Regions from separate parts of the Duganella sp. GW822-FHT06D06 genome, predicted to be linked through region 1. Evidence: predicted binding sites of a transcription regulator. Region 1 holds the regulator's gene; each other region holds the start of a gene.
The links. Region 1 encodes HrcA, which represses chaperone genes, less so after heat shock. Its sites were predicted from a motif close to TTAGCACTCNNNNNNNNNGAGTGCTAA; they were not measured.

Region 1 (9,610 bases):
GGATCAGGCCATTGAGCTTCAGGCCGGTCACGGTGCCGCCCAGCTTCCACGGGTTGGCCTGGCAGGCGAACTGGATCGAGTACGAGGTGTAGGCGTTGGCCTTGCCGACGTTGCTGGTGCCGACCGGTTTGCAGCTGCCGCCGGTGGGCGGGGTGGAGACGATGATATTGAACTCCTCGTCGACCGCCGCCAGCTTGGTGAATACAAAGTTGGGGGTATTGACGGGGATGGCCAGTTTTTCGCCGGTCTTGGTGTTGGTCAACACCAGGTCGGGCTTGGTCAGGCCGCTGACGGTGCCGGACAGGGCCAGGTTGCCATTGCCACCGCCGCAGGCGTTCAGCAAGGCGACGCACACCAGGGCCAGGCCCGAACGCAGATACAAACTTTTCATAAAAATCTCTCTCCAAAACGAATAGGGCCCGGCAATACTCGGGTGCAGCATCTTACACGGAATGGCCCGTATTTTAGTGCATTTGCTAAGGCCTGGCCGCTAAGCGATGTAACAGCTTGTGACACTTGCGGCCGCCGCGCCGCCTATTTGACCTGCGCCAGCTCGCAGCGCGAACGCCTGCCGTCGAGCCGGCAGATGTTGCGCACCCGGCCCTGCTGGTCGTGCACCTGCACCAGCCACTGGTCGGCGCCCAGCCGTTCCATGCTCATGAAGCCGAAGCCGTCGACCCAGGAACTGAACTGCTCGACCCGCGCGCCCGGCGCCGGCGTCACGCCGTCCGGCAAGCGTTCCGGCAGCGGCACGGTGTCCTCGGCGGTGCCGGAAAAGCCGGAAATGAACTGGCTCGGATGGCCGCTGGCGAAGCTGACCTGCTGCCACAGATGCACATGGCCGGACAGCAGCGCCTGGATGCCGTCCGGCAGCAGCTGCGCGTTGAGCGAGCCGAACGCCTGCTGCAGGCCGGCGTCGCCCGGCAGCAGCACCAGCGCGCCGTTGGCCTTGCGGTCGGCGCCCATGCCCAGCAGCGGGTGGTGGGCGATGCCGAGGTTGCGCGGCGCCTGCCGCGCCAGCGCGTCCAGCTTGCGGTACAGGTCGCGGTACTTGTCGTAGCCCAGTTCGCCCGGCTTGAGGCCCTTCCAGGTGGTGCTGGCGGTGTCCAGCACCAGCAGCTGGGTGTCCTGGCCGATAGTCACTGCGTAGGGATCGCTGTAGTTGCCGACGGCGTCGTCGGCGGCGTTGTTGCAGTCGCGCCCGGCCAGCAGCGGGCGCGGGTCGAGCAGGCGCCAGTAGCCCTGGCCGCCGCGCAGGCAGTTTTCGTGGTTGCCGCGCGCCATGACCCACGGCGCCGCCTGCAGCAGCGCCGCGCCGGGCGCGAAGAAATCGGCGTTCCAGGCGTCCCAGCCGTAGCCCCAGGGGCTGCCGGCGCAACCGGCGTTGCCGTCCGGGCAAGCGTTTTCGCGGTAGTGGTAGTCGCCCACGTGGATCACCAGCTCGGGGCGCCACGCGGCGGCGGCGGCGGCGATGGCGGCGAACGGATAGGCGGCGCCGTCGTTGCAGGCCTGGTAGCTCTGGCTGCTCTTTTGCAGCCGGCAGCCGGTGTCGCCGAGGACGACGATGCGCCGCGGCGCCGCGCTCGGCAGCGGTAGCGGACGGCCCAGCACGCTCGCCTGGGCATAGCTGCCGACGGCCGGCAGCGGCGCCTCGCAAGTCAGCAGCGGGAAGGCGGCCGGTTTGGAATCGGCCGGGGCCGACGGCGTGCTGCGCAGCGCCAGGGTGGCGGCCGGCGCGCGCACGGCCATCGGCTGCGGGCGCTGGTCGATGACGATGTCGGGGCAGGCGGGGGCGGCGATCAGCACGCGCGCCACGGCGGCGCCGTTCTCGCCCAGCACCACGAAGGAGGAAAAGGCCGGCGCCTGGCCGACGCTGGCGCAAGCGGCCAGCATGGCGGTCAACAGAGGCGGCGCCCAGCGGCGGCAAGTCGTCACAAACGTAGTCAAAGGCACGGCGGCTCCAGCAGGTGAATCCGATGTTACCATGCCCGTCGCCAGGCGGCGATCGGTGCGACAATACGCAGATTCCACATTTCCCATTGCCCACCATGAACCATCGCCGCCCGCACGCCCTGTTGTTCGACCTCGACGACACCCTGTGGCCGATCGCCCCGGTGATCGCGGCGGCGGAAACCAGTTGGCACGCCTGGCTGGCCGAGCACGCGCCCGAAGTGACGCAGCGCTATTCCATCGCCGAGCTGCGCGCGCGCCGCATGGCCTTGCTGGAGCAGCGTCCCGAGCTGGTGGTCGACCTGTACCAGCTGCGCCGCGTGGCGCTGGAGCAGGCCTTCGCCGAGGCCGGCGCCGACGCCGTCCACATCGACGGCGCGATGCGCCACTTCCACCTGCGGCGCAACGCCGTCACGCCGTACGCCGACGTGGTGCCGGCGCTGGCCGAGTTGCAGGCGATGCTGCGGCTGGGGGTGATCACCAACGGCAACGCCGATCTGGAAATCATCGGCCTGCACCACCATTTTGAAGCCGTGCTGGCCTCGGCGCGCTTCGGCCGCGCCAAGCCCGATCCTGCCATCTTCCTGGCCGCCTGCGAGGCGATGGGCGTGGCGCCGCGGGACGCGGTCTACGTCGGCGACGATTTGCGGCTGGACGTGCAGGGCGCGCAAGGCGCCGGCCTGCGCGCGGTGTGGATGAACCGCGCCGGCAGCACGGCGCACCTGGAGGCGGGCGTGGCGCCGGACGCCATCTGTGCAAGTTTCGATGCACTTCTGATATGGGTGCGCGGGCAAATGCAGCATTGACGCCACGCCGCGGCCCCCGTCCGGCGCAGAGCGTGCATAATAAGCAGAAATACCATTAGTGAATGACTATGCAACTCGATACACGCGCACAAACCCTGCTCAAGGCTCTCGTCGAACGCTACATCGCGGACGGCCAGCCGGTGGGCTCGCGCGCCCTGTCCAAGATCTCCGGGCTGGACCTGTCGCCGGCGACCATCCGCAACATCATGGCCGACCTGGAGGAGCTGGGCTACGTCGCCAGTCCCCACACCTCGGCCGGGCGGGTGCCGACGCCGCGCGGCTACCGCATCTTTGTCGACACCCTGCTGACGGTGCAGCACCTGGACGAGCAATCGGTCGAAGGCCGCATGCGGCTGCAGGCGCCGCAGCCGCAGAAGATGATCGCCAACGCGGCGCAGATGCTGTCGTCGCTGTCGCAGTTCGCCGGCGTGGTGCTCAGTCCGCGGCGCGAATCGGTGTTCCAGCAGATCGAGTTTTTGCGGCTGGGGGAGAAGCGCATCCTGCTGGTGATCGTCGGCCCGACCGGCGACGTGCAGAACCGGCTGTTGCTGACCGACGTCGACTACAGCCCGACGCAGCTGATCCAGTCGGCCAACTACATCAACCAGAACTACGGCGGCCTGGCCTTCGACGAAGTGCACATGCGCTTGCAAAACGAAGTGCGCCAGCTGCGCGACGACATGGGGCGGCTGATGCAGGCGGCGGTGGAGGCGGGCAGCGAGGCGATGGCCGACAGCTCGGACGACATGGTCATCTCCGGCGAGCGCAACCTGCTGTCGGTCAGCGACCTGTCGTCGAACATGACATCGCTGCGGCAGATGTTCGACATGTTCGAGCAGAAGACGGGATTGATGCAGCTGCTCGACGTCTCGAGCAAGGCCAGCGGGGTGCAGATCTACATCGGCGGCGAATCGAGCCTGGTGCCGATGGACGAGATGAGCGTGGTCACCGCGCCCTACATGGCCAACGGCAAGATCGTCGGCACCCTGGGAGTGATCGGCCCGACCCGCATGGCGTATGAGCGGGTGATACCGATCGTCGACATCACCGCCAAGCTGCTGTCGAACGCGCTGAGCCACAACTAAACCCGGTAAGCGGGGGTCAGGTCTGACATTCGGACACGAGCTCTGCCGTAAAGCAGCTTACGGCAGAGCTCGTGTCCGAATGTCAGACCTGACCCCCGAGGTTTAAGCGCGGTGCGGGCAGGCGGTCTTGGTGCAGTTGCCGTAGATCGCCAGCGCATGCTCGGCGATCTTGAAGCCGCGCTCCTTGGCGACGATCTGCTGGCGCGATTCGATTTCCTCATCGAAGAATTCTTCCACCCGGCCGCAATCGAGGCACACCAGGTGATCGTGGTGCGAACCTTCGTTCAATTCGAAAATCGCCTTGCCCGTCTCGAAGTGGTTGCGGTTCAGCAGGCCGGCCTGCTCGAACTGGGTCAGCACGCGGTAGACGGTCGCCAGGCCCACGTCCATATTGTCGGACAGCAGGATCTTGTAGACATCCTCGGCGGTCAGGTGGCGCACTTCGCTGTTCTGGAAGATGTCCAGGATTTTCAGGCGGGGCAGCGTGGCTTTCAGGCCGCTGGCCTTCAGGTCGGTAGGATTGTTGCTCATGGTGTCGACTCTTTGCGTGGTTGGCGGTAGCTAGGCGCCAGTTTAACGCACTCCGGCAGCCGCCGCACCATCGGCGCCGATCCGCGCCCTCCCGCGTGAAATTTACATTTGCAATGTTTTACAATTATTCTTTATAAAACAAGGACATAGTTCCAAATTTGCTGGATAATGCGATCTCTCCGAGTGCCCGCGCAGCCCCATCTCGCACCTTGTGCTTTATGATATAGCGTTTTTCGGCACTTCCGCTCGATCAGATTGAGGACAACCATGCGCGTCACCCAGGCTTTATCGCAGTCTTTGTTGCACCGTTTCACCCGCCGCGCGCCTCTGCTCGCCGGCGCTGTTTGCGTCGCGCTGGCCGCGGGCGGCTGTGCGTCCAACACCACGCTGGGCGAGAAATCGACCGACGTGAAAGAAACCGGCACGACGCTGGACGCCAACAAAGGCGCGCAAACCACCACCATCAGCAAGCTGCAGAAGTTCATGTGGTTCTTCTCGCCGTATCGCCCCGACATCCAGCAGGGTAACTTCGTCTCCGAAGAGATGCTGTCGCAGCTGAAGGCCGGCATGACGCGCGAGCAGGTCCGCTTCATCTTCGGCACCGCGCTGCTGGCCGACCCGTTCCACGCCGACCGCTGGGACTACGCGTTCCGCATGGCCAAGGGCAACGGCGAAATCACCACCAGCCGCGTGATCGTGTTCTTCGACAAGGACGGCAAGGTGGCGCGCTGGGAAGGCGGCAACCTGCCGACCGAAAAAGAATACATCGCCCGCATCGCCGGCCCGGCGCCCAAGGTCAAGAAGGATCCGAGCGTGCCGGACGCGCGTCCGGTGGGCAATACCTCGCCGATTCCGGCCGGCAGCGACAACGCCGCCGCCTCGCCGGTGGGTGTGACGGTGAACAACGACAAGAAATAAGCACGAGGACAGACGCATGACAGACCTGAACATCGCCATCGCCGGCGCCGGCGGCCGCATGGGCCGCATCCTGATCGAAGCGGTGCTCGATGCGCCCGACGCCACCCTGTCCGGCGCGCTGGACCGCGCAGGCTCGGCCAACGTCGGCAGCGACGCCGCCGCCTTCCTCGGCAAGCCGGCCGGCGTGCCGGTGGAAGCCGAGCTGGCCAAGGGCCTGGCCGGCGCCCAGTTCCTGATCGACTTCACCCGTCCCGAAGGCACCTTGGAGCACCTGGCCTATTGCGCCGAGCACGGCATCAAGATGATCATCGGCACCACCGGCTTCGACGCAGCGGGCAAGGCGGCCATCGCCGAGGCGGCCAAGAAGACCGCCATCGTGTTCTCGCCCAACTTCAGCGTCGGCGTCAACGTCACGCTCAAGCTGCTGCAACAGGCGGCCAAGGCGCTGGCGGTCGGCTACGACATCGAAGTGATCGAAGCCCACCACCGCCACAAGGTCGACGCCCCGTCCGGCACCGCGCTGAAGATGGGCGAAGTGCTGGCCGACGCGCTCGGCCGCGACCTGAAGGATTGCGCCGTCTACGCGCGCGAAGGCGTGACCGGCGAGCGCGATCCGTCGTCGATCGGCTTCGCCACCATCCGCGGCGGCGACATCGTCGGCGACCACACGGTGCTGTTCGCCGGCACCGGCGAGCGCATCGAGATCAGCCACAAGTCCAGCAGCCGCGTGACCTACGCGCACGGCTCGCTGCGCGCCTGCCGCTTCCTGGCCGACAAGGCCACCGGCCTGTACGACATGAACGACGTGCTGGCGCTGAACTGATGACGCCCAACCACTTCACCCTGGCCAGCTACTGGGAGCAGGGCGACACCATCAGCCACATCGTGGCGCTGGTGTTGCTGGCGATGTCGCTGGTGAGCTGGTTCTTCATCCTGGCCAAGAGCTACGCCGCGTGGCGCATCCGCCGCAGCGCGCCGGCGGTGCAGGCGTTCTGGGAGGCGCCGTCGATGCAGGACGGCGTCGCCGCGCTGAGCCTGGCCGATCCCGAGCAAGTGTTCCTGCCGCTGGCGCAGCAAGGCGCCGCGCAATTGAAGAGCGCCGGCCGCGCCTCGCTGGGCGGCGAGATGGGCCATGCTGCCCAGGTCACGCGCGTGCTGCGGGTGGCGATCCAGCATTCCACCAACCGCCTCGAAGGCGGCCTGACCTTGCTGGCGTCGATCGGCGCCACGGCGCCGTTCGTCGGTCTGCTGGGCACGGTGTGGGGCATCTACCATGCGCTGGCCAATGTGTCGGCCAGCGGCACGGTGCAGATCGACAAAGTGGCCGGCCCGGTGGGCGAGGCGCTGATCATGACCGCCATCGGCCTGACGGTGGCGATCCCCGCCGTATTGGCGTATAACGGATTCAACCGCGTCAACCGGCTGACCCTGGCCGAGCTGGACGCCTTCGCGCACGACCTGCACGCGTATTTGACGAAGTAACGGAGGGGGTCAAGTCTGACATTCGGACACGTGCTCTGCCGTAGCAGCCGCTACGGCAGAGCACGTGTCCGAATGTCAGACTTGACCCCCCGCTTTAAGAGGAGCGAGCATGAGCTTTGGCGCATTCAACCACCACCGCAATCCGGGCCCGATGGCCGACATCAACGTCACGCCGATGGTGGACGTGATGCTGGTGCTGCTGGTGATCTTCATCCTCAGCGCGCCGATGTTCACCCACGCCGTCAAGCTGGACCTGCCGAAGGCGCAGGCGCAAGCGAGCCCGCAGCAGGCCGCCACGGTCACGCTGTCGATCGACGGCGCCGGCAAGATCTTCTGGAATAACGACCCGGTCGAGCAGGGCGTGCTGGAGGCGCGCCTGGTCGAAGCGGCCAGGCTGGAGCCGCAACCGGAACTGCAACTGCGCGCCGACAAGGACACCCGCTACGAGGTGGTGGCCCAGGTGATGGCGGCCGCGCAGTCGAATGGATTAACGAAATTGGGCTTCGTCACCGATCCCGAAAAGGAAAAAAAATAATGGCAACCGCAGAACTGAACGGCGCGGCGATCACCGACTTTGACGCCTTCCACGCCGCCTGCAAGGCCGCGCTGGGCTTCCCCGACGGCTACGGCAACACCATGGACGCCTGGGTCGATTGCCTGAGCTATCTGCGCGACGAAGACGGCATGAGCAAGTTCCGCCTGAAGCCGAACGAAGTGCTGGAAATCGTCGTCACGGGCGCGCAGGCCATGAAGGCCGCCGTGCCGGATATCCTGGAAGAGATGACGTACTGCGTGGCCGGCATCAACGAGCGCTACGAAGACTACGGCGAGAAGCCGGCCCTGAAGCTTACGCTGCGCTAACCACGCCGGCCGGCACCGCGTTCGGGATCAGCGCCTTGGCGCCGGTCTCGCCCGGGGCCAGGGTCAGCACCTCGAAGCCGGTCTCGGTCACCAGCACCATGTGCTCCCATTGCGCCGACAGCGATTTGTCGCGCGTCTCGACGGTCCAGCCGTCGTTCAATTCCTTGGTCGCCGCCTTGCCGGCATTGATCATCGGCTCGATCGTGAACAGCATGCCCGGCTTGAGCACCACGCCCTGACCCGGGCGGCCGTAGTGCGCCACCTGCGGCTCCTCGTGGTAGACCATGCCGATGCCGTGGCCGCAGTAGTCGAGCACCACGCTGTAGCCGGCCTTCTCGGCGATGGTCTGGATCGCGAAGCCGACGTCGCCCAGGGTGGCGCGCGGCTTGACGGCGCGGATGCCGGCCCACATCGCCGAATAGGTGGTCTCGACCAGCTTGCGCGCCGACTTCGACGGCTCGCCGACGTAGTACATGCGGCTGGTGTCGCCATGCCAGCCGTCGCGGATGACGGCGACGTCGATGTTGATGATATCGCCGTCCTTGAGGATGTGGTCTTCCGCCGGAATGCCGTGGCACACCACATGGTTGACCGAGCTGCACACGGTGGCCGGGAAGCCGCCGTAGCCGACGTTGGCCGGGATCGCCTGCTGCACGTTGACGATGTAGTCGTTGCACAGCTGGTCGAGGTAGGCCGTGCTGACGCCCGCCTTGACGTGCGGCGCGATCATGGTCAGCACGTCGGCCGCCAGCTGGGCGGCGACGCGCGCCAGGACGATTTGCTCGGGCGACTTGATCAGGTTGGCATTGCGACGGGACATGGGACGACCTCTTTCATTTTTCAAGCCGCGTATTCTGCCACAACCGCTAGCGCACCGCTTTCAAGTCGAAGTGCGGGTTGTCGATCAGGCAAAGCAAATTACCGAACGGATCGGCCAGTTCGACCGTCTGGATGTTCTCGCCGACGTCCTGGATGGCGCCGTGCACGGTGGCGCCCAGCGCGACGATGCGCTCGACTTCGGCGGCGATATCGTCGACGCCCCAGTAGACCATGCTGCCGGTCCGGCCCGGCTTGCCGTCCGGGATCAGGCCCAGCTCGAAACCGCCGATGTTGAAGCCGACGTAGAACGGCTGGTCGAAATAGGGCGCCGTATCGAATACCTTGCTGTACCAGGCCTTGGCGGCCGCCAGATCGGTGACCGGGTAGGCCACGGTGCGTAATCCCTTGATCATGCTTGTCTCCACATAGATGTTGAAAACATCATCTTGGCACAATGGCGGCGGGTGCGATTGTAAAAATGGAAGCTAGGCCGCCAACAGGAAGCGCTCGGGCGCGCTGCCGGCGAATTCCTGGAAATCGTGGATCAGGTGCGACTGGTCGAAATAGCCGCAGGCCAAAGCCAGTTGCGCCCAGTCCGGCGAGGGTGTGGCCTTGAGCGCGGCCGTGGCGCGGCGAAAGCGGCAGATGCGCGCATACAGCTTGGGTGACAGTCCGACCCGCGCGCGGAACAGCGCCGCCAGGTGCTGGCGCGACACGCCCAGCTGCGCCGCCAGCTGCTCGATGCGCAACGCGCCGCCGCTGGCGTCCAGCGCGGCCAGGGCGCGGCGGACCAGCCCATCGCCCGGATCGCCCGGCTGGCCGGCGCCGGCCGCGCGCAGCCGCAGCAACAGCTGATGCTCGATCAGGGCGATCCGCTCGCGGTCCGACAGCTCGCAGGTCCACAGCGCATCGGCCAGCCGGTCGGCATCGCCGCGGTCCCACAGCTGGTCGATATCGGCCCGCTGGTCGGTCAGCGCGTGCAGCGGCGCGGCCAGGAAGGCGCCCGCCGCGCCGGGCTTGAAGCGCACCGCCACCGTCCGCAGCGGCGCGCCGCTGGCGACCAGGATGGCGCTGCTCATCATGCCGACCGCGAAGCCGGGCCGGCCGCCGTCCTGCCAGAGAATATCGACGCAGTTATCCGGCAGCACCCGGTGCGTA
Region 2 (9,610 bases), on a different contig from region 1:
CGCAACACGCTGGCCATCGGCGGCAATCCGGAAGCGGCGCGCCTGGCCGGCGTGCGCGTCGAGCGGCTGCGCGTGTGGATCTTCCTGCTGCAAGGCCTGGTCACCGCGATGGCCGGCTTGATCCTGGCCTCGCGCATCACCAGCGGCCAGCCGAATGCGGCGCAGGGTTTTGAATTGGATGTGATTTCGGCCTGTGTGCTGGGCGGCGTGTCGCTCCAAGGCGGCAAGGCGCGCATGTTCGGCGTGTTGATCGGTGTGCTGATCATGGGGACGGTAGAAAACGTCATGAACCTGCTCGACGTCGACGCCTTCTACCAGTATCTGATGCGCGGCGTGATCCTGCTCGCCGCGGTGCTGCTGGACCAGCTGAAGACCCGCGGCGAGCGCCACTAGTCTTCAGCCGTCCGTTACAGCGTGGCGCTTAGCTCGCCACGCCCACCAACTGCACGCCGGCGCTGCCACCCGTGATGGACGCGGTCAGCAAATCGGCAAAGGTGTGCATGCGGTCCGCCGTCCACGTGGCAGCCATATCGTACGGGCTGCTGCCGTGGTCGGCCTGCGCCACCAGTTCGGCGAAGTTGATCGCCGCCACCTGCTTGCCGCTGGCATCAACCAGGTCCAGCTCGCTGAAGGTGGTCTTGGCATAGTCGGCCACCGTGAACTGCGCGTAGGACTTGCCGCCATCGACATAGTTGATGACCAGGTCGGAGCCGTCGATGTTGGCCTTGACGCGATCGGCGGCGATGGTGACGCTGCTGAACAGCTTGTTGCCGGTGAACTTGAGGATGTCGTTGCCGCCAGCCACTTCATGCACCGTATCCTTGCCGTCGCCCATGGACATCACATAGGTGTCCTTGCCGCCGCCGTACAGGGCGTCGTTGCCCATGCCGCTGTACAGGGTGTCGTCGCCGGCGCCGCCGAACAGGCGGTTGTTGCCGGCGTACTTGTAGCCCAAGGTGTAGGCCAGCATGGTGGCGATGAAGAAGTCGGCGCCCTGGAAGTCGCCCAGGTGCAGGTTGACGCCCAGGTATTTGCCCAACCAGTTCACACCGTCGCCGCTGGCGTTGGAAGCCGTCTTCAATGCGCTCCCGGTCCAGTCCTTGGCGTCGGCCAGGGCCGTGCCGACGTCGGCATCGGCCACGTAGTTGACGCCGCTGCTGATGCCGTTCACCGCCGTGGTCAGGCCGCTCTTGCCGCCGTCGAGCGCGGACTTGAGCGGCGTGGCGACGTCGATGCCGGAAGTGGACAGGCCGGTCATGCTGGCGATGCCGGACAGCGCATCGTTGCCGACCGTATTGAGGCCGTCGGCCAACTTGCCGCCGCTGGCGGTCGCCTTGGCCAGCTCGGCCTTGATGCTGTCGGCCACGCCGCCCCAGCCCTTGCTGATCTCATCCGTGAAGGTGGTGTTCAAATACTTGGTGATGGCGTCGAAGCCCTTGCCCGCATCGGTCCAGGCCGCGTTCAGGGCGTTGGCCTTGCCCACCAGCAGGTGGTCGATCACGCCCCAGCCCAGGCCCATCATGGTGTCGTTGCCGTTGCCGCCGCCGACATAGCTGCCGGCATTGGTGGCGAAGATGGTGTCGTTGCCGTCGCCGCCGACGATCACATTGCCCACCAGGTTGAGCTTGCCCAGGTCGCCCTTGGCCAGCGCGCCGTACTGCGAGCGGATGAAATTGGCGTTCATCGCCGCGCCCACCCAGTCGCCGGCCGACTCGTAGTCGTTTTCGACGATGGCTTCTGCCGCGTTGAACACGGTAATCTCGGCCAGGCCGATGATGGTGTCGTTGCCGGCGCCGCCGATGGCGACGTTGTTCTGGCCGGACGAAACGATCAGGTCGTTGCCGGTGCCGCCCATGCCGATGGTGGTGGTGCCGGCCAGGATCATGGTGTCGTTGCCGTCGCCGGCGTGCACGAAGTTCATGCCGGTGTCGATGCTGACCTTGGTCGAGCTGGTGGTCTGCGCCTTGTCCGAGCCTTCGACCGCCTCGGTGGTCACGCTGGAGTAGCTCAGCTTGCTGCCGCCGTTGAGCACGACCAGGAAGTCGTCGCCGGCGTCGGCCAGCACCACGTTGTGGTCGCCGTACACCACAGCCGTGTCGTTGCCGGCGCCGGTCCAGCCCAGGTTGAACTGGGTGCTGCCCTTGGTGGTGCTGGTGGTGGTCTGGTTCGTGCCTTCGGCTTCGTTGGTGGTGGTGCTGGTGTTGCCGCCGCCGTAGCCGATCATCACCAGCACGTCCTTGCCGCTGCCGCCGATCACGGCGTTGTCCTTGCCGACCACGGTTTCGACGTTGTTGCCGTCGCCGGCCACGATCAGGTTGCCGTTGACGTTGACCGACTTGGACGCGGTGCCGAAGGCCAGCGCGGTCAGCACGTCGTCGCCGCTGCCGCCTTCGATCAGGTTGCCCTTGCCCAGCGCGGTGACGACGTTGTTGCCGCCGCCGGCCGACACCACGTTGTAGGTGCCGACCACGGTGACGACGTCGTTGCCGGCGCCGGTGACGATGCCGGACTTGCTACCGATGGCGCTGACCACGTCGTTGCCGGCGCCGGTCAGCACCAGGTTGTTCACGCCCAGCGCGGTGGCGACGGTGTCGGCGCTGCCGCCGATCAGCACGTTGTTCTTGCCGAACGCCGTCATCACGTCGCGGCCGCTCTGGCTGGAGGCCAGGCCCGACAGGCCGGCCTTGGCCACCAGGTCGGTGGCGGCCACGCCGGAGGTCAGCGAATCGACCAGGCCGACGGCGGTCGCGCCGATTTCGGCGTAGTTGCCGCTGGCCAGCAGGTTGTTGGCGCCCACGGCCGTGATCGTGTCCGCGCCGGCGTCGCCCCACACCACGTTGCGCGCGCCGAACACGGTGACGACGTCGTTGCCGCTGCCGCTCCACACCACGTTGTTGGCGCCGATGCCGGTCACCGTGTCGTTGCCGCCGCCGGTGTAGACCACGTTGGTGGAGCCGATGGCGCTGACCACGTCGTTGCCGTCGCCGTGAGCCACGTTGCTGCCGATGAAGGAAGCCACGGCCTTGGTGGCGCCGCCGGCCACGCTGCCCAGCTTGGCGGTGACGTCGGCCAGGCCGTCGCCCAGGCCGGTCACGATGACGTTGACCGAACCGGCCGCCGTCACCACATTGTTGCCGGCCATGTTGACGACGATGTTGTTGCCGCCCAGCGCGGTGGTGACGTTGTCGCCGCCGTTGGCCAGCACGATGTTGTTGCCGCCGACCGCCGTGACCACGTCCTTGCCGGCGCCGGTGTAGATGACGTTGTTGCCGCCCACTGCCACCACGACATCGTTGCCGGCGCCGCTGTTGAGGGCGGAGGCCAGCTTGGCGCTGGCGTTGTTGATGGCGGTGGCGACCGCCTTGCTCGGCATGGCGTCGGCCAAGACCTTAGCCAGTCCGCCGGTGGCGGCCTTGACCATGCCGCCCAGTTCGGTCAGCACGACGTTGGCGCCGCCCAGCGCGACCACGGTGTCGCCGCCCACGGTGGTGGCGACCAGGTTGGCGCCGCCCACGCCGACCAGCGTGTTGCCGCTGCCGTTGGCCAGCAGCACGTTGTTGACGCCGACGGCCACTTCGGTGTTGCCGCCCTGGTTGCTGACCAGCGCGTTGCTGTCGCCCAGCGCGGCCACCCGGTTGCCGGCGCCGCCGGTGTAGGCGATGTTGAGCAGGCCGCCCAGCACGATGTTGCTGCCGCCGCCGTCGTCGATCACCACGTTGGCGCCGCCGCCGGCCACGATGTTGTCCTTGCCGTCGCTGGCGGTGATGCCGTTGGCGCCGCCCAGCGCGACCACCAGGTCGTTGCCGCTGCCGGCGTTGATGACGTTGGCGCCGCCCACGGCCTGCACCTTGTCGTTGCCGGCGCCGGTGCCGATGACGTTGGCGCCGCCGGCGGCGTTGACCGTATCCCAGCCGGTGCCCGAAGTCAGCACATTGGCCGCGCCGTTCAGCGTGACGTTGTTGTTGCCGTTGCCGGCCTTGACTTCGTTGGCGCCGCCGTTGGCCTTGATGGTGTCGTCGCCGCCGCCCGCCGTGATGTGGTTGTTGCCGCCATCGGCCGTCACCGTGTTGGTGCCCTCGCCGGCGTCGATCACGTTGCTGGCGGCCTTGACGGTGATGCGGTCGTCGCCGCCGCCGGTGTTGATGACGTTGCTGGCGCCGTCGGCCGTGACGGTGTCGGCATCCTTGCCGGTGTTGATGATGTTGGAGGCGCCGCCGGCGTTGATGACGTTCCAGCCGTCGCCCGCGTTGACCTTGTTGGCGCCGCCGTAGACGGTGATGTTGTCGTTGCCGCCGTCGGTGTTGACGGTGTTGGCGCCGCCGTTGGCGCTGACGGTGTTGTCGCCGCCGTCGAGGTCGATGCTGTTCCAGCCACCGTTGGCCGTCACGCGGTCGCTGCCGTTGCCGGCGGTGATCTCGTTGTAGGCGCTGTTGATCGACAGCGAGTTGTTGCCGTCGCCCAGGTCGACGTCGGCCGCCGCGCCGGCCGTCACGGTGACCGTGTCGTTGCCGGCGCCGCCGGTGATCTTGTTGTAGACGCCGACTTCGACGCGGATGTTGTCGTCGCCGTTGCCGCCGTCGATGCGGTTGTAGCCGCCCACCCGCACCACGATGGTGTCGTTGCCGTCGTCGCCGTACAGGTTGTTGTAGGCGCCGGCCGTGACGGTGATGCTGTCGTTGCCGCCGTCGCCGTGGATGATGTTGGCGCCCAGCGAGCTGGCCGTGTAATGATTGTCGCCGTTGCCCAGGCTTTTCTTGGTGTAGCCCAGTTCGCTGATCTTCTTGGCTGCCGCGGCGATGTCGTTGCCCACCGACTCGAACGCCGCGCCGATGCCGTTCAGATCGCCGCCGATGTCCTTGACGGTGTCGCCGACCTTGTCGACCACCTTGGCGATCGGTTTCACCACATTTTTCTTCAACCAGCTGCCGATACTCATCTTTACCCCTTTTAATGGTTTGGTACACTTGCATTAAATCAAGGGAAAATGACAGTTTGCCAAACAGAACGATTACAAGGCTGTAATCAAGGGCCGGGATTGACGGCGGCCGGGCCAACCCTGACAATGCCGCCATGAAAGCGCTTTTAGTAGAAGATGAACAACGAATTGCCAGTTTTGTGTGCACCGGCCTGCGTGAACACGGTTTCCTGGTCGACCATTGCGAAGATGGCAACCTTGGCTATGATTACGCGCTGGCCCGCGACTACGACGTGGTCTTGCTGGACGTAATGGTGCCGGGCCGCGACGGCCTGTCCATCCTCAAGGCCATGCGGCGCGAGGGGCGCAACGTGCCCGTCATCCTGCTGACCGCCCGCAACGAACTGGACGACCGCCTGACCGGCCTCAACCTTGGCGCCGACGATTACCTGGCCAAGCCCTTCTACGTGGAGGAGCTGGTGGCGCGCATCCACGCCCTGCTGCGGCGCGTGAGCGGCGAACGGCAGAACGTGCTGACCCTGGGGCCGCTGCGGCTGGACCGCCTGAGCCGGGTGGCCGAGGTGGACGGCCGCGCCGCCGAGCTGACCGCGCGCGAAATCAACCTGCTGGAATACCTGATGCGTTCGCCGGGCCGGGTCTACACCCGCACCCAGATCCTGGAACATGTGTGGGGCTACGATTTCGAGCCGCAAACCAATATGGTGGACGTCTGCATCCAGCGCCTGCGCAAGAAGCTGGAACTGCCCGACAGCGTGGCCATCGAGGCCGTGCGCGGCGTCGGCTACCGGCTGCGCAAGCCGGACGCTGTGGCGTGAGGGCGCGCTGGCCGCGCCTGCGCTCGTTCCGGCTGCGCATCGCCCTCGGCTCCACCCTCACCGCGCTGGCCGCCATCATCTTGCTGTACGCGATGGCCAGCTACACCATCATCCAGCGCCGCGCCGCCATCATCGACCACATGCTGTCGGCCCACCTGGCCGGGCCCGGCTTCCAGGCCACGCCGCAAGCGCTGTGGCCGGCCACGGACGCCCAGCTCAACGCCAGCTTCGGCGGCTTCGCCCCGCCCGACAGCGCCCCGCTGGCGCACGCCCTGCTGCTGGTGGAGGACGCCGGCCGCGGCCCGCAGTACCGCAGCCCGGCCTGGCAGCGCGTGTTCGGCAGCGCCAGCCTGCCGCGCGGCCCCGGCCTGCACACCGTCGACGGCGGCGGCCAGAGCTGGCGCATCGGCAGTTCGGTGCACGGCTCCGTCACGATCTGGGTGGCGGTCAACCGCAGCCTGTCGGATGCCCAGGTGCGCGCCAGCCTGGTCCGTTTCGCCGCCGCCATCGGCGTGCTGGCCGTGGCCATGGGCGCGCTGGCCTGGTATCTGGCCGGACGCGCGATGCGGCCGGTGGAGCACCTGACCGGCGTCATGGTGCGGCTCACCGCGAGCGAGCTGGACCAGCGCGTCTCGGCCGCCGAGGAAGACCTGGAATTCGCCCAGATGGTCAGCGTGTTCAACGCCATGCTGGACCGCTTGCAGCGCAGCTTCCTGCAGGCGGCGCGCTTTTCCGGCGACGCCGCCCACGAGCTGAAGACGCCGCTGACCATCCTGCAGGGCGAGCTGGAACGCAGCTTCGCCCAGGCCGGGGCCGATCCGGTGCTGGAACAGGGCCTGGCGAATATGCTGGACGAGGTGCGGCGGCTGGACAGCATCGTCCGCAAGCTGCTGCTGCTGGCGCGGGCCGACGCCGGCCAACTGGCCATTCCCATGTGCCCGCTCGACCTGCGGCCCGCCCTGGACGAACTGGCCGAGGACATCGGCCTGCTCGATGCCGGGCGCCCGCTGCGGCTGGCCCTGCCCGACCGCATCGCCGTGCGCGGCGACGCCGAGCTGCTGTGCCAGGTGTTGCAAAATCTTGTCAGCAATGCCATCAAATACGGCCAGCCGGGCGGCTGGATCGCGCTGTCGGCCCGGCGCCAGGGCGAGCAGTGGTGCATCGACGTCAGCAATGCATCGGACGGCATCGCCGCCGAACACCGGCACCGCCTGTTCGACCGTTTCTACCGGGCCGACCAGGCCCACCAGCGCCGGGTGCCGGGCGTAGGACTGGGTTTGTCGCTGGCGCGCGACATCGCCGTGGCGCACGGCGGCAGCCTGGCGCTGGCCGATGCGGAGCCGGGCCAGGTGTGCTTCCAGCTGTCCCTGCCGGCCGCCTGAGCCGGCTCATTCACATCAATTCAGCAAGTATGTCTTGAAATAGCCCAATACCGTCCCTATAATTGGCACTCGTTCCAAGGGAGTGCTAACAGCGCTCTCGGCCAAACTTTCCGCCTCAGCAACCTTGTTGGTGTGGCAACAAACTGTTCCATTGTTAATTTAAGGAGTTTTGTATGAACCTTCGCCCTTTGAACGATCGCGTAATCGTCAAACGCCTCGACCAGGAAACCAAAACTGCGTCCGGCCTGATCATCCCTGATGCGGCTGCTGAAAAACCGGATCAAGGCGAAGTACTCGCCGTCGGCAATGGCAAGATTCTGGAAGATGGCAAAGTCCGTCCGCTGGATGTCAAGGTAGGCGACCGCGTCCTGTTCGGCAAATACGCCGGCCAAACCGTCAAAGTTGACGGTCAGGAACTGATGGTCATGCGCGAAGAAGACATCATGGCGATCGTCGTCAAGTAATTGACACGCACGTTCGCAATCGTACTCACCTAATTCTGGAGAAACAACATGGCAGCTAAAGAAGTAATTTTCGGCGACGCAGCGCGCGCCAAAATGGTTGAAGGCGTCAACATCCTGGCCAACGCAGTCAAAGTCACCCTGGGCCCTAAAGGCCGCAACGTGGTGCTGGAACGTTCGTTCGGCGCACCTACCGTCACCAAGGACGGCGTATCGGTCGCCAAAGAAGTCGAACTGAAAGACAAGCTGCAGAACATGGGCGCGCAGATGGTCAAGGAAGTTGCTTCCCGCACCAGCGACAACGCCGGCGACGGCACCACCACCGCGACCGTGCTGGCCCAGGCCATCGTGCGCGAAGGCATGAAGTTCGTAGCCGCCGGCATGAACCCGATGGACCTGAAGCGCGGCATCGACAAGGCAGTTGCTGCCACCGTCGAGCAGATCGCCATCCTGGCCCGTCCTTGCACCACTACCAAGGAAATCGCCCAGGTCGGCGCGATCTCGGCCAACTCGGACTACTCGATCGGCGAGCGCATCGCTGAAGCGATGGAAAAAGTCGGCAAAGAAGGCGTCATCACCGTGGAAGACGGCAAGTCGCTGAACGACGAGCTGGACATCGTTGAAGGTATGCAGTTCGACCGCGGCTACCTGTCGCCATACTTCATCAACAACCAAGAGAAGCAAGTCGCGATCCTGGACAATCCATTCGTCCTGCTGTGCGACAAGAAGATCTCGAACATCCGCGATCTGCTGCCGGTACTGGAACAAGTCGCTAAAGCCGGCCGTCCACTGCTGATCATCGCCGAAGACATCGAAGGCGAAGCACTGGCGACCCTGGTTGTGAACAACATCCGCGGCATCCTGAAAACCTGCGCAGTCAAAGCCCCAGGCTTCGGCGACCGTCGCAAGGCCATGCTGGAAGACATCGCGATCCTGACCGGCGGTCAAGTGGTTGCTGAAGAAGTCGGCATGACCCTGGAAAAAATCACGCTGGAAGAGCTGGGCCAAGCCAAGCGTATCGAAATCGGCAAGGAAAACACCATCGTCATCGACGGTGCTGGCCAGGCTGAAGCGATCGAAGGCCGCGTCAAGCAAATCCGCGTGCAAATCGAAGAAGCGACCTCGGACTACGACCGTGAAAAACTGCAAGAGCGCGTGGCCAAGCTGGCCGGCGGCGTTGCCGTGATCAAAGTCGGTGCAGCCACCGAAGTTGAAATGAAAGAAAAGAAAGCCCGCGTTGAAGATGCACTGCACGCTACCCGCGCTGCCGTGGAAGAAGGCATCGTTCCTGGCGGCGGCGTAGCCCTGCTGCGCGCTCGTGCCTCGATCACCGTCAAAGGCGACAACCCGGACCAGGACGCAGGTATCAAGATCGTTCTGCGCGCCATGGAAGAGCCACTGCGCATGATCGTGCAAAACGCCGGCGAAGAAGCTTCGGTGGTGGTTGCAGCGGTTCTGGCTGGCAAAGGTAACTACGGTTACAACGCAGCCAACGGCACCTACGGCGACATGGTCGAAATGGGCGTTCTGGATCCAGCTAAAGTCACCCGTTCGGCACTGCAAAACGCAGCATCGATCGCTGGCCTGATGCTGACCACCGACTGCATGATCGCTGAAATCAGCGAAGACAAAGCTGGTGGCGGCATGGGCGGCATGGGTGGTATGGGCGGCATGGGCGGTATGGACGGCATGATGTAATTGCCGGCATAAGCCTCGCTGCACAGAAAAGCCAGCTTCTTCGGAAGCTGGCTTTTTATTTGGATGGTTGATTGAACTTATGGCGACTGACAAGGTCTACAATAAAGTAGCCGATTGAATCCTCGGGAGACGATGATGTCCGTAACAGTCAGTGAAATTGAAGAAAGCATCAAGTCGTTGAGCTTGGCGGATAAGAAGCTTCTGCTGCGCGCCCTGCTCGAAGAAATAGAAGGTCATCAAGTACCAGGAGCCCACGCCAATGCGCGCACACTCTTGACGCTGGAAGCACTCGACGATGTCGCCTCTGATCGCTATGTA
Region 3 (9,610 bases), on a different contig from region 1:
GTGCTGGCGCTGGCGCGCCAGCCGGATGAGGAGCGCAGCGGCGTGGTGGATGCCGCCGCCTTGGTGCGGGTGGTCAGCCGGCTCGATCCGGCCATCCAGAACACGCGCCGTTTCGTGGCGCGCGATTGCGAGATCGGCGGCGTGCCTTTGCTGGCGGGGCAAACGGTATTGCTGGTGCTGGCCGCCGCCGGCCGCGATCGGCGAGGGGAGGGCCGCGAGTTCGGCTTCGGCCATGGTGTGCATGCGTGCCCGGGGCAAGCGCTGGCCTGCGCGCTGGCCACCGGCGCGATGGAGGTGTTGATGTCAGCGCTGGATGCGCAAGCTGAATCGACCTTGTTGCGGACGCTGAGCTGGACTTATCGCCGTTCGCTCAACGCCCGGATGCCGGTCTTCAAATAAAGGTTTAGTGCGCCGCCTTCTGCACCAGCGCGCTGCCGGCGCCGTGGCGGCGGCCTTCGCTGACGGCGGTGATGGTGCCGTCCGGGTTGAACACCAGCGCGTTGGCGGCGCCGATTTCTTCCGGCGTGTTCCAGTGCTGGCCGGTCTTCTCCAGCGCCTTGGCTTGCGCGCTGCCGGCGAAGCCCGGCTCGACGTCGGTCGCCATGCCGTTGCGCTCGGACAGGCGCGGCGCGTTCAACGCGTCCGGCATGCTCATGCCCAGGTCGACGTAGTTGAAGATGGTCTGCAGCACGGTGGTGATGATGGTGGCGCCGCCCGGACTGCCGATCGAAAACGCCGGCTTGCCGTTCTTGAAGGCCAGCGTCGGCGACATGCTGCTGCGTGGACGCTTGCCCGCTTCCGGCACGTTGGGCGCCGGGCCGGAGAAGTTGAAGTCGGTCATCTCGTTGTTCAGCAGGAAGCCGTAGCCGGGCACCACGATGCCGCTGCCGCCCCACGATTCGATGGTGTAGGTGTAGGAGACGATGTTGCCGTCCTTGTCCGACACGGTCAGGTGGGTGGTGTGCGCGCTTTCGGCCAGCAGCTTGTTGGCGTTGGGGCGCAGCGGCACGCTGACGTCGTTCTGGAACGGATACGGATCGCCGGCCGGCGCCTGCACGCTGGCCTGGTTCGGGTTGATCAGCTCGCGGCGGCGGGCGGCGTAGTCCTTGCTCAGCAGGCCGGCCACCGGCGCTTCGACGAATTCGGGATCGGCCAGGTAGGCGTTGCGGTCGGCGAAGGCCAGGCGGCTCGCTTCCAGGTACAAGTGTTCGGCCTTCTCCTTGGGCATGGCCTTGAGGTCGTAGCCTTCCAGGATGTTCAGCGCTTCGGCGATGGCGATGCCGCCGCTGCTCGGCAAGGGCATGCCGTACAAGTCGTAGCCGCGATAGGTGCTGTGCACCGGCTGGCGCAGGCGCGCTTCGTAGTTGGCCAGGTCGGCCATGGTCATCTGGCCGGCGCGCACTTGCACGCCGCTGGCGACCTTGGGTTGGTTCACGGCATCGACCACGGCGCGGCCGATCTTGCCTTCATAGAAAACCTTGACGCCGCCGGCCGCCAGTTCGCGGTAGGCCTTGGCCAGGCCCGGGTTGCGCAGCAGGCTGCCGGGCTGGATCGCCTTGCCGTTCTTCAGGTAGAGCGCGGCGGTGTCGGGGAACATGCGGAACTTGGCGTCGCTGTCTTCGACCAGGTGGGTGAAGTTGGCGTTGACGGTGAAGCCGTCGCTGGCGACGGCGATGGCCGGCGCCAGCACCTGCTTGAACGACATCGAGCCGTAGCGGTCCAGCGCTTCGTGCCAGCCGCGCACGGCGCCGGGTACGCCGACCGCCATGCCGCTGGCGAGCACAGTGTCGAAGTCCATGATCTTGCCGTCCTGCTGGAACACGGTGGGCGTGAAGTTGGCCGGCGCGGTTTCGCGGTGGTCGATGGTGATCACGCGCTTGTCCCTGGCCAGGTAGATGACCATGAAGCCGCCGCCGCCGATGCCGCAGCTGAACGGATCGGTCACGCCCAGGGTGGCGGCCGCGGCGACGGCGGCGTCGATGGCGTTGCCGCCTTTGTTGAGGATGGCCAGCGCCGCCTTGGACGCCGGCTCGCTGATGGTGGCGACGGCGCCGCCGCTGCCGCTGGCGACCGGGGTCTTGGCCCAGGCCGCCGGCGGCAGGATCAACGTCAGGATGATGGAGGAAACGAGAACGGTGCGGGCGGGGCGGCGGGGCTGGGTCATGGGTGCGCTGGGTCCGGGTTAGGATGAAGGTGCGTTGCTCACCCTCAAGCTTACCCGATAATCCGGCGCCGCTTCATTCTTGGCAGGGACCGCCTGCGGCTCGACGCCGGTCAGCGTGAAGGTCAGGCCGCCCTGCGTGACGCTGGCGCTGGCGTTCGGCATGCTGTCGGACAGCACGAAGTTGCTGGTGCTGCCGTCGGCGGCGGTCAGCGCGAAGCTGTAGCTGATGTAGCCGGCCCAGACGCAGACGGCGCCGACCCGGCAGCGGCTGTCGTTGACGCGTTCCAGCTTGAGGCTGGGCGCGCCGGCGCTGGCGCCGTTGACGCCGGGCGTGGCGGCCGGCGTGATGGTCACGCTGGCGCCCTGGGTCAGCACATAGGTCTGAGAGAACGCCTGCGGCGCGGCGGCGGCGCGGTTGATGGCGGACGCCGAACCGCAGGCATGCAGCAGCGCCAGCATGGCGACCAGCAGCGGCAGGATAATCAACTGCCTTGATAATGTGGATTTCATTGGTATCTCTTCCTTCGAAGTAGACGACAAGCTTAGCAAAAAGATCACGCCGGGGTCGCACGAACCGCAGCTTTACAGCGCTGGGTCAAACTATGTGCCGTAGAATAGGGGCCCTGAATCACATTGACTGAACAAAATGAAAAAGACCGGCATGGCGAAAAGCGACGCTAAAAAATTAATGGGCCAGATGTCCGCCCCTGGCGGCGCCAGCTTCGGCAAGGTGGCCGAGGTGGTCGACAAGCGCGAGCAGCGCAAGCGCGATCAGGCATTGGGGCTGGTGCCGTTCGCGATCAAGCTGAACGGCGACCTGGTGCAGCAGCTGCATGCCAGGGCGAAAGAACGCGATGTCGACCTGAACCAGCTGGTCGGCGAGCTGCTGGCGCAAGGCCTGGCAGCGTAAATCGAAAGAAAAGCCCCGTGTGCGCAGGCGACGCTGAAGACCGTCGCACCGCCACACGGGGCTTTTTTTATGGCCGGGCCCGGGACGCTTACACGTAGGCGGCCAGCGAGCCCTTCATTTTCTTCAGCGCGGCCACTTCGATCTGGCGGATGCGCTCGGCCGAGACGCCGAATTCTTCCGCCAGCGTGTGCAGCGTGGCGCCGGAGCCGTCGTCGTTGGCCAGCCAGCGGCTTTCGACGATGCGGCGCGAACGGGCGTCCAGCTTGCCCAGCGCTTCTTCCAGCCCTTCCGATTGCAGACGGGTCACCTGTTCGGCTTCCAGCACGCGGGTCGGCTCGCTCGCTTCCGACGACAGGTAGGCGATCGGCGCGAACTTGTCGTCCTCGTCGTCGTTCGGCGATTCCAGCGCGATGTCGCGGCCGCTCAGGCGGGTTTCCATCTCGATCACTTCTTCGCGCTTGACGTCCAGCAGCTTGGCCAGGCTGTCGATCTGGGTCGGCGTCATCGCGTCCAGGCCGGTCTTGTGGCTGCGCAGGTTGAAGAACAGCTTGCGCTGCGCCTTGGTGGTCGCCACCTTGACCAGGCGCCAGTTTTTCAGGATGTACTCGTGCATCTCGGCCTTGATCCAGTGCATCGCGTACGACACCAGGCGCACGCCCTGGTCCGGGTCGAAGCGCTTGACCGCCTTCATCAGGCCGATATTGCCTTCCTGGATCAGGTCGGCGTGCGGCAGGCCGTAGCCCAGGTAGCCGCGGGCGATCGACACCACCAGGCGCAGGTGCGACAGCACCAGCTCCTGGGCGGCGCCGAGGTCGTTCTTTTCCTTGAGCCGCCTGGCCAGCGAAATTTCATCGTCGTGCGTCAGCATCGGCAGGCGATTGACGGCCGAAATGTAGGCGTCCAGGTTGCCCAGGTTGCCAGTGAACCCGAGTCCCAGGGCGCTATTGGTCGCGGGTACCAATGCAGTCGGTGCGGACATCATAGTCATATTCATTCCTTCGCTCGATGATAGTGCTTGTTCTTAATATTGCTTAATGCTGTAGAGAATTATTTTGCTCTTCAGTCCACATATATTAGCACTCTCCTTCGTTGAGTGCCAATCACCAGATATTAATTGCTTCGATAGCAAAAGGCTATGAGGTTTTTCGGCATCATGGTGGGATTTGATCTAGCATGCGCGCCGCAGCTTAGGCGGGACTTAATGCTAAGCGGGCAGCGAGGGCGCTTCCGTGCGCGGACGCACGGAAGGCTGGGGGATCAGTTCAGGCGGGACAGGTGGCGTTGCACCGACAGCAGCGCACCGACCAGGCCGAGGCCGGCCGACAGCGCCAGCAGGCCGGCCATGGCCAGCGGCGGCAGCGGTGCCAGCTGGAATTCGGACGCGTACAATCTTGCGAATTCGGCAATCGCGAGGTTCAGCGGCTGCAGCGCCAGCGACACCGCGCCCAGCGCCACGCCGCCGGCGCACAGGCCCAGCAGCGCACCGGTGTAATAGAAGGGGCGGTGGATGAAGCTGTCGGTGGCGCCGATCAGCTTGGAGACCAGGATTTCCTCGCGCTGGGTCATCACTTGCAGGCGGATGGTGTTGAAGATGACCGCGATCACCACCGTGCCCAGCGTGGCCGCCAGCAGCAGCAGCGCCAGCCGCAGCACGTTGAGCAGCGCCGCCAGCCGCTTGACCCAGGCCGAATCGACCTGCACGGTGTCGACGCCGGGCAGGGCGCGGATCTGCCCGGCCAGCTGGTCGACGTCGCCGCCGGCCTGGGCGTTGCGGAAGGCGTCCAGCTTCAGCACATAGCTGTCCGGCAGCGGGTTGTCGCCCAGGGTGGTCAGCACGTCGGCCAGGCCGCTCTTTTCCTTCAGCTGGTCGAGCGCCTTTTCGCGCGGGGTGAAGATGATCTTGGCCTGCTTGTCCCTGACGGTCTGGCGCAGCGACACGGCCAGCGCCTCGGCCTGCTCGCGCGGGGTGTCCTGCTTGAGGAAGACGCTGATCTCGGGATCGACCGACAACTGCTCGGACATGGGGCGCACGTTGTCGAGCAGGGTGACGCCGGTGAACGGCAGCGCCAGCGCGATCGCCACCACCAAGATGTTGAACAAAAAGCCGCCGGGCGAGCGGCGCAGATGGACCAGCGCCGCGGCCAGCGCGTAGCGGTGTTGTCGGAACCACAGCGTCATGCCGGCACCTCCAGTTGACCTTGCTTGAGATGGATGACGCGCGCGGCCGCGTCCAGCATCTGCTCGTCGTGGCTGGAAATGACGCAGGTGACGCCGACCGAATGGAAGGCCTTGAGCGCGTCCAGCACCTGGTTGGCGCTGGCGCGGTCCAGGTTGGCGGTCGGTTCGTCGGCCAGGATCACTTGCGGCCGGTTGACGATGGCGCGCGCGATCGACACCCGCTGCTGCTCGCCGCCGGACAGGGCCAGCGGCTGGGCGTGGGCCCGTTCCAGCAGGCCGACCTTGTCGAGCGCGGCGCGCGCGCGCTGCTCGGCCTGGGCGCGCGAGGCACCGGTGACCAGCAGCGGCAGCATGACGTTGGCCAGGATGGAGCGGTCGGTCAGCAGCCGTTGCTGCTGGAAGATCAGGCCCAGGTTGCGGCGCAGGAAGGGCACGGCGCTCGGCTTGATGCGGGCGATGTCCTGGCCGTTGACGATCACCTGGCCGGCGCTGGGGCGCTCGACGGCGGCGATCATCTTCAGCAGGGTGGACTTGCCGGCGCCCGACGGGCCGGCCAGGAACACCAGCTCGCCCTTGGCCACCGTGAACGAGACGTCGCGCAGCGCCGTGGCGTCGGGGGTGTATTGTTTCGAGACGTTGCGAAATTCGATCATGGCGGCTTATCGGTGGGGTTAGCCCAGCAGGGCTTCGACAAATTCGGCGGCGACGAACGGCTGCAGGTCTTCGATCTTTTCGCCGATGCCGATGAAGTACACCGGCACCGGGCGCACGCGGGCGATGGCGGCCAGCACGCCGCCCTTGGCGGTGCCGTCCAGCTTGGTGATCACCAGGCCGGTCAGCTTGAGGGCGTCGTCGAAGGCCTTGACCTGGGCCAGCGCGTTCTGGCCGGTGTTGCCGTCGATCACCAGCAAGGTTTCGTGCGGCGCGCCCTCCATGCCCTTGGCGATGACGCGCTGGACTTTCTTCAGCTCTTCCATCAGGTGCAACTGGGTCGGCAGGCGGCCGGCGGTGTCGATCATCACCACGTCCAGGCCCTTGGCCTTGCCGGACTGCACGGCGTCGAAGGAGACGGCGGCCGGGTCGCCCGACGCTTGCGAGATCACGGTGATGTTGTTGCGCTGGCCCCAGACCATCAGCTGTTCGCGGGCGGCGGCGCGGAAGGTGTCGCCGGCGGCCAGCAGCACCGACTGGCCGTGGGTCTGCATGTGCTTGGCCAGCTTGCCGATGGTGGTGGTCTTGCCGGCGCCGTTGACGCCGGAAATCATCATCACGGTCGGCTGGTGGCGGCCCAGCTCGAACGGACGCTGCAGCGGCGTCAGCAGCTCGATCAGCAACTGCTTGAGCGCGGCCTTGACGGCGGCGGCGTCGAGCAGCTTGTCGTCCTTGACCTTTTGCTTGAGCGCGTCGAGCAGGTAGTGGGTGGCGTCGACGCCGGCGTCGGACATCAGCAGCGCCGCCTCCAGCTCTTCGTACAGCGCGTCGTCGATCTTGGCGCCGACGAACAGGATGGACAGGTTGTTCGAGGTCTTGGACAGGCCGGCCTTCAGGCGCGAGATCCACGACAGTTTCGGCGCCGGCTCCTCGATCGGCAGCAGCTCGGGCAAGCTTGCTGGCGGGGTTGCTGCGCTGGGGGTGGGGGCCGGTGCCGGGGTTTTCACCTCAGGCACTTCCGGGACGACGGGTTTTTTCTTGAAGAAACTAAACATGGACATGTGGTTGGGGGGCGCTTCAAGCTGATGGCCGGCAGCGCCGGACACGGGGAAATGCGGCTATTTTACCAGAGCGCGGCGCGCCCGCCCGCCGGCGCTACCGGAATGACAACGTTTCAGCCGGCGGTGGGGACGTTGCGCTGGCGCCATTCGGCGATGGCGGTGCTGATGTCGGACAGCGCGTAGACCCGCACGTAAGGCGGGCGGCGCCGCTTGAAGGCGGCATTGCCGCCGCCGGCCCACAGTTCGACGCCGCCGCCCAGGCGGGTGTGCAGCTCGGCCAGCGCATCGAGCGCCTGGCGCGCGTTCATCGCGACCGAGAACGACAGGGCGATGATGTCGACCCGCTGCACGCGCGCCGCCTCGACGATGTCGAGCAGCGGCGTCTGCACGCCCAGCGAGATGCAGTGCGCGCCTTCGGCCACGCACATCGCTTCGGCCATCAGCAGGCCGAGGCCGTGGCGCTCCTGCGGCAGCGTGGTCAGCATGATGCGCGGCGCGCCCAGGTTGCTGGCGTTGGCCTGCGGCATGGCGAAGATCGCGCTGCGCATGACCACCGTCAGGGACTCGGTATACAAGTGTTCCTCGAAGGTGGCGAGGGCGCCGCTGGCCCAGGCTTCGCCGATCAGCGCGGTCAGCGGCGCCACCAGCTCGATCACAAAGCTTTTCAGGCCCATCATCAGCAGCGCCTGCGACAGCTTGCGGCGCAGCGCCTCCATCTGGTGGCTCAGACACAGGTCCAGATAGCCTTGCAGCGCCGGCGGCGTGGCCGTGGCGCCATGCTGGCCGCCGCTGGCCTGGCCGCTCAGCGCCTGCAGTTCGGGGGTGGTGTACTGGATCACCTTGCCCGGGCGGTAGCCCAGGTCGATCAGGCGCTTGACCAGGCGCAGCTTGTGGACTTGCTCGATCGGGTAGACCCGTTCGCCGTTCGGATCGCGCAGCGGCTGCGGGAAGTCGTAGCGCCGTTCCCACACGCGCAGGGTTTCCTTGGCGACGCCGGTGTCGCGCTCGACGTCGCTGATCGTGCTGGGAACTGTTTGTGAGGAAACTTTAATAGTCATCAGGCATAAGCGCCCGCCATTTATTTGACAGTCGCGAGGGTTGGCACGGGGTCCGGGTGCACAGTGCGCGCACAGGCCAGGCCGGGATCGCGCGACCTGCATTTTACATTCGATTCGCGCCCGAAAGTATGGCGCGCGCTAGCGGGATTTGCTTGGTTTTCTCTATGGAAAAGTGCTTGTCCACGACACACAGTTGACATACGGAACTAATGAACTGTTTAACGGCTTTCCCCCTGATTTGTCATGGACAAGATATTTTGCAACGATGTGAAAAATATCCCGATAACTGTTGCGGTGAGCGTCATTTTGGCGCCGGGCGGTGGCAGCGGCGGGTATTTTGTGCGCCAGGTCAAGGCGGCGCTGCATGCATGGGATTCATGCAGATGCTGCGCGATTCCCACAGCATTCCATCGTATTTTGCAAGACTTGTCGCTCAAAGTGTCTCTAAAGCGCAACACGTAGCAATTTCTTACAAATTGCTGATGCAGTGCAACACCTTGCGCGGGCGACAAAATTTCCTACACAAATAAAGGGCTAACACTATGAACAAAGTTGGCCGCCAGGCTATTTTGCCGGCATAAACTGCCAAACAAAGTCCTGAGTTGTAAGCTTATTACCATTGAGTTGGGACGAACGGCGGGGTGCTTCAGTATAAAATGGCGTCAGAAATAGCAAAGTGGCTATTTTTACTTGGTCCGACAACGATGTAGTCACGCATGCCTAGCGCTTGCATTTGTCACTCGGGCAGCCTGTACAACGGGATGCTGCAATGGATGCATCGAACGGAATTACCGGGCTAGTTAGGCTTACTCGGCAGGAAATATTGCGATGCGGTAAAATGCTGCTGTTTTGAAAACGGGCAGGGGTAAAGGCAGGCAACATGAACGCTTTTACACTTGATCGACAAGCAAAGCATCAGTATAGTGCCGCCTCTGGCGCATTTTGCGCTGCGATAAAGCCGGCGTCGATACAATCGGCCGCAACTTAAGTGAACGCGACCCGCAAGCCGGGACCGCATAGTGGCAGCTGGGGAGTTTGCCCTCACGCATAGACGGCGCCGCAACAGGCGCCGATAAGCACCGAACACGCCGTAATACTAGCTTTACCTTTTTACAGCAACACAACTGAAGGAAACACGTAATGAAAAAATCCCTTATCGCCATCTCCGTCCTGGGCGCAATGAGCTCGGCAGCCTTCGCACAATCGAACGTAACGATCTACGGTATCGTCGATGCCGGTATCGTCAGCGAGCGCGGCGGCGCTGCCAACACCACCAAAGTCAGCAGCGGCGTAGGCTCGGCCTCCCGTCTGGGTTTCAAAGGTACGGAAGATCTGGGCGGTGGTCTGAGCGCTGTCTTCGTGCTGGAATCGGGCGTTAAAGCTGACACCGGCGAGTCCGATGTTGCTGGTTCGATCGCTAACCGTCAGTCGTACGTTGGTCTGAAGTCGACCACCGCCGGCCAGCTGACCCTGGGCCGTCAGTACACCCCTTACTACGAAACCGTGCGTGACGTGGCTGACCCGTTCGCAATGGGCTACGCTGGTACCGCCAAGAACCTGTTCGGCGTGGCTGGCAACAACACCCGCA

Region 2: groES (co-chaperone GroES) is a predicted target of HrcA. The motif match lies at 7,196-7,222, and genes of this name have one in related genera.
Region 3: rpoH (RNA polymerase sigma factor RpoH) is a predicted target of HrcA. The motif match lies at 4,148-4,174, and genes of this name have one in related genera.

The regions. Positions count from the first base shown of each region.
Region 1 covers NZ_JBXALQ010000007.1:119,741-129,350, forward strand. The annotation lists gene AC1RMD_RS15040 (hypothetical protein) at 1-391, opposite strand, end outside; gene AC1RMD_RS15045 (metallophosphoesterase) at 535-1,953, opposite strand; gene AC1RMD_RS15050 (HAD family hydrolase) at 2,049-2,756, shown strand; gene hrcA (heat-inducible transcriptional repressor HrcA) at 2,825-3,841, shown strand; gene fur (ferric iron uptake transcriptional regulator) at 3,944-4,372, opposite strand; gene AC1RMD_RS15065 (outer membrane protein assembly factor BamE) at 4,640-5,290, shown strand; gene dapB (4-hydroxy-tetrahydrodipicolinate reductase) at 5,307-6,113, shown strand; gene AC1RMD_RS15075 (MotA/TolQ/ExbB proton channel family protein) at 6,113-6,772, shown strand; gene AC1RMD_RS15080 (ExbD/TolR family protein) at 6,882-7,307, shown strand; gene AC1RMD_RS15085 (barstar family protein) at 7,307-7,633, shown strand; gene map (type I methionyl aminopeptidase) at 7,620-8,453, opposite strand; gene AC1RMD_RS15095 (VOC family protein) at 8,500-8,865, opposite strand; gene AC1RMD_RS15100 (DUF6597 domain-containing transcriptional factor) at 8,938-9,610, opposite strand, start outside.
Region 2 covers NZ_JBXALQ010000012.1:1,606-11,215, reverse strand. The annotation lists gene araH (L-arabinose ABC transporter permease AraH) at 1-393, shown strand, start outside; gene AC1RMD_RS20720 (beta strand repeat-containing protein) at 422-4,936, opposite strand; gene AC1RMD_RS20715 (response regulator transcription factor) at 5,071-5,751, shown strand; gene AC1RMD_RS20710 (sensor histidine kinase) at 5,748-7,133, shown strand; gene groES (co-chaperone GroES) at 7,307-7,597, shown strand; gene groL (chaperonin GroEL) at 7,646-9,292, shown strand; gene AC1RMD_RS20695 (hypothetical protein) at 9,425-9,610, shown strand, end outside.
Region 3 covers NZ_JBXALQ010000005.1:205,391-215,000, forward strand. The annotation lists gene AC1RMD_RS11635 (cytochrome P450) at 1-399, shown strand, start outside; gene ggt (gamma-glutamyltransferase) at 404-2,164, opposite strand; gene AC1RMD_RS11645 (hypothetical protein) at 2,183-2,674, opposite strand; gene AC1RMD_RS11650 (hypothetical protein) at 2,811-3,074, shown strand; gene rpoH (RNA polymerase sigma factor RpoH) at 3,163-4,062, opposite strand; gene ftsX (permease-like cell division protein FtsX) at 4,332-5,252, opposite strand; gene AC1RMD_RS11665 (cell division ATP-binding protein FtsE) at 5,249-5,905, opposite strand; gene ftsY (signal recognition particle-docking protein FtsY) at 5,924-6,958, opposite strand; gene AC1RMD_RS11675 (MerR family transcriptional regulator) at 7,078-8,022, opposite strand; gene AC1RMD_RS11680 (hypothetical protein) at 8,266-8,484, shown strand; gene AC1RMD_RS11685 (porin) at 9,163-9,610, shown strand, end outside.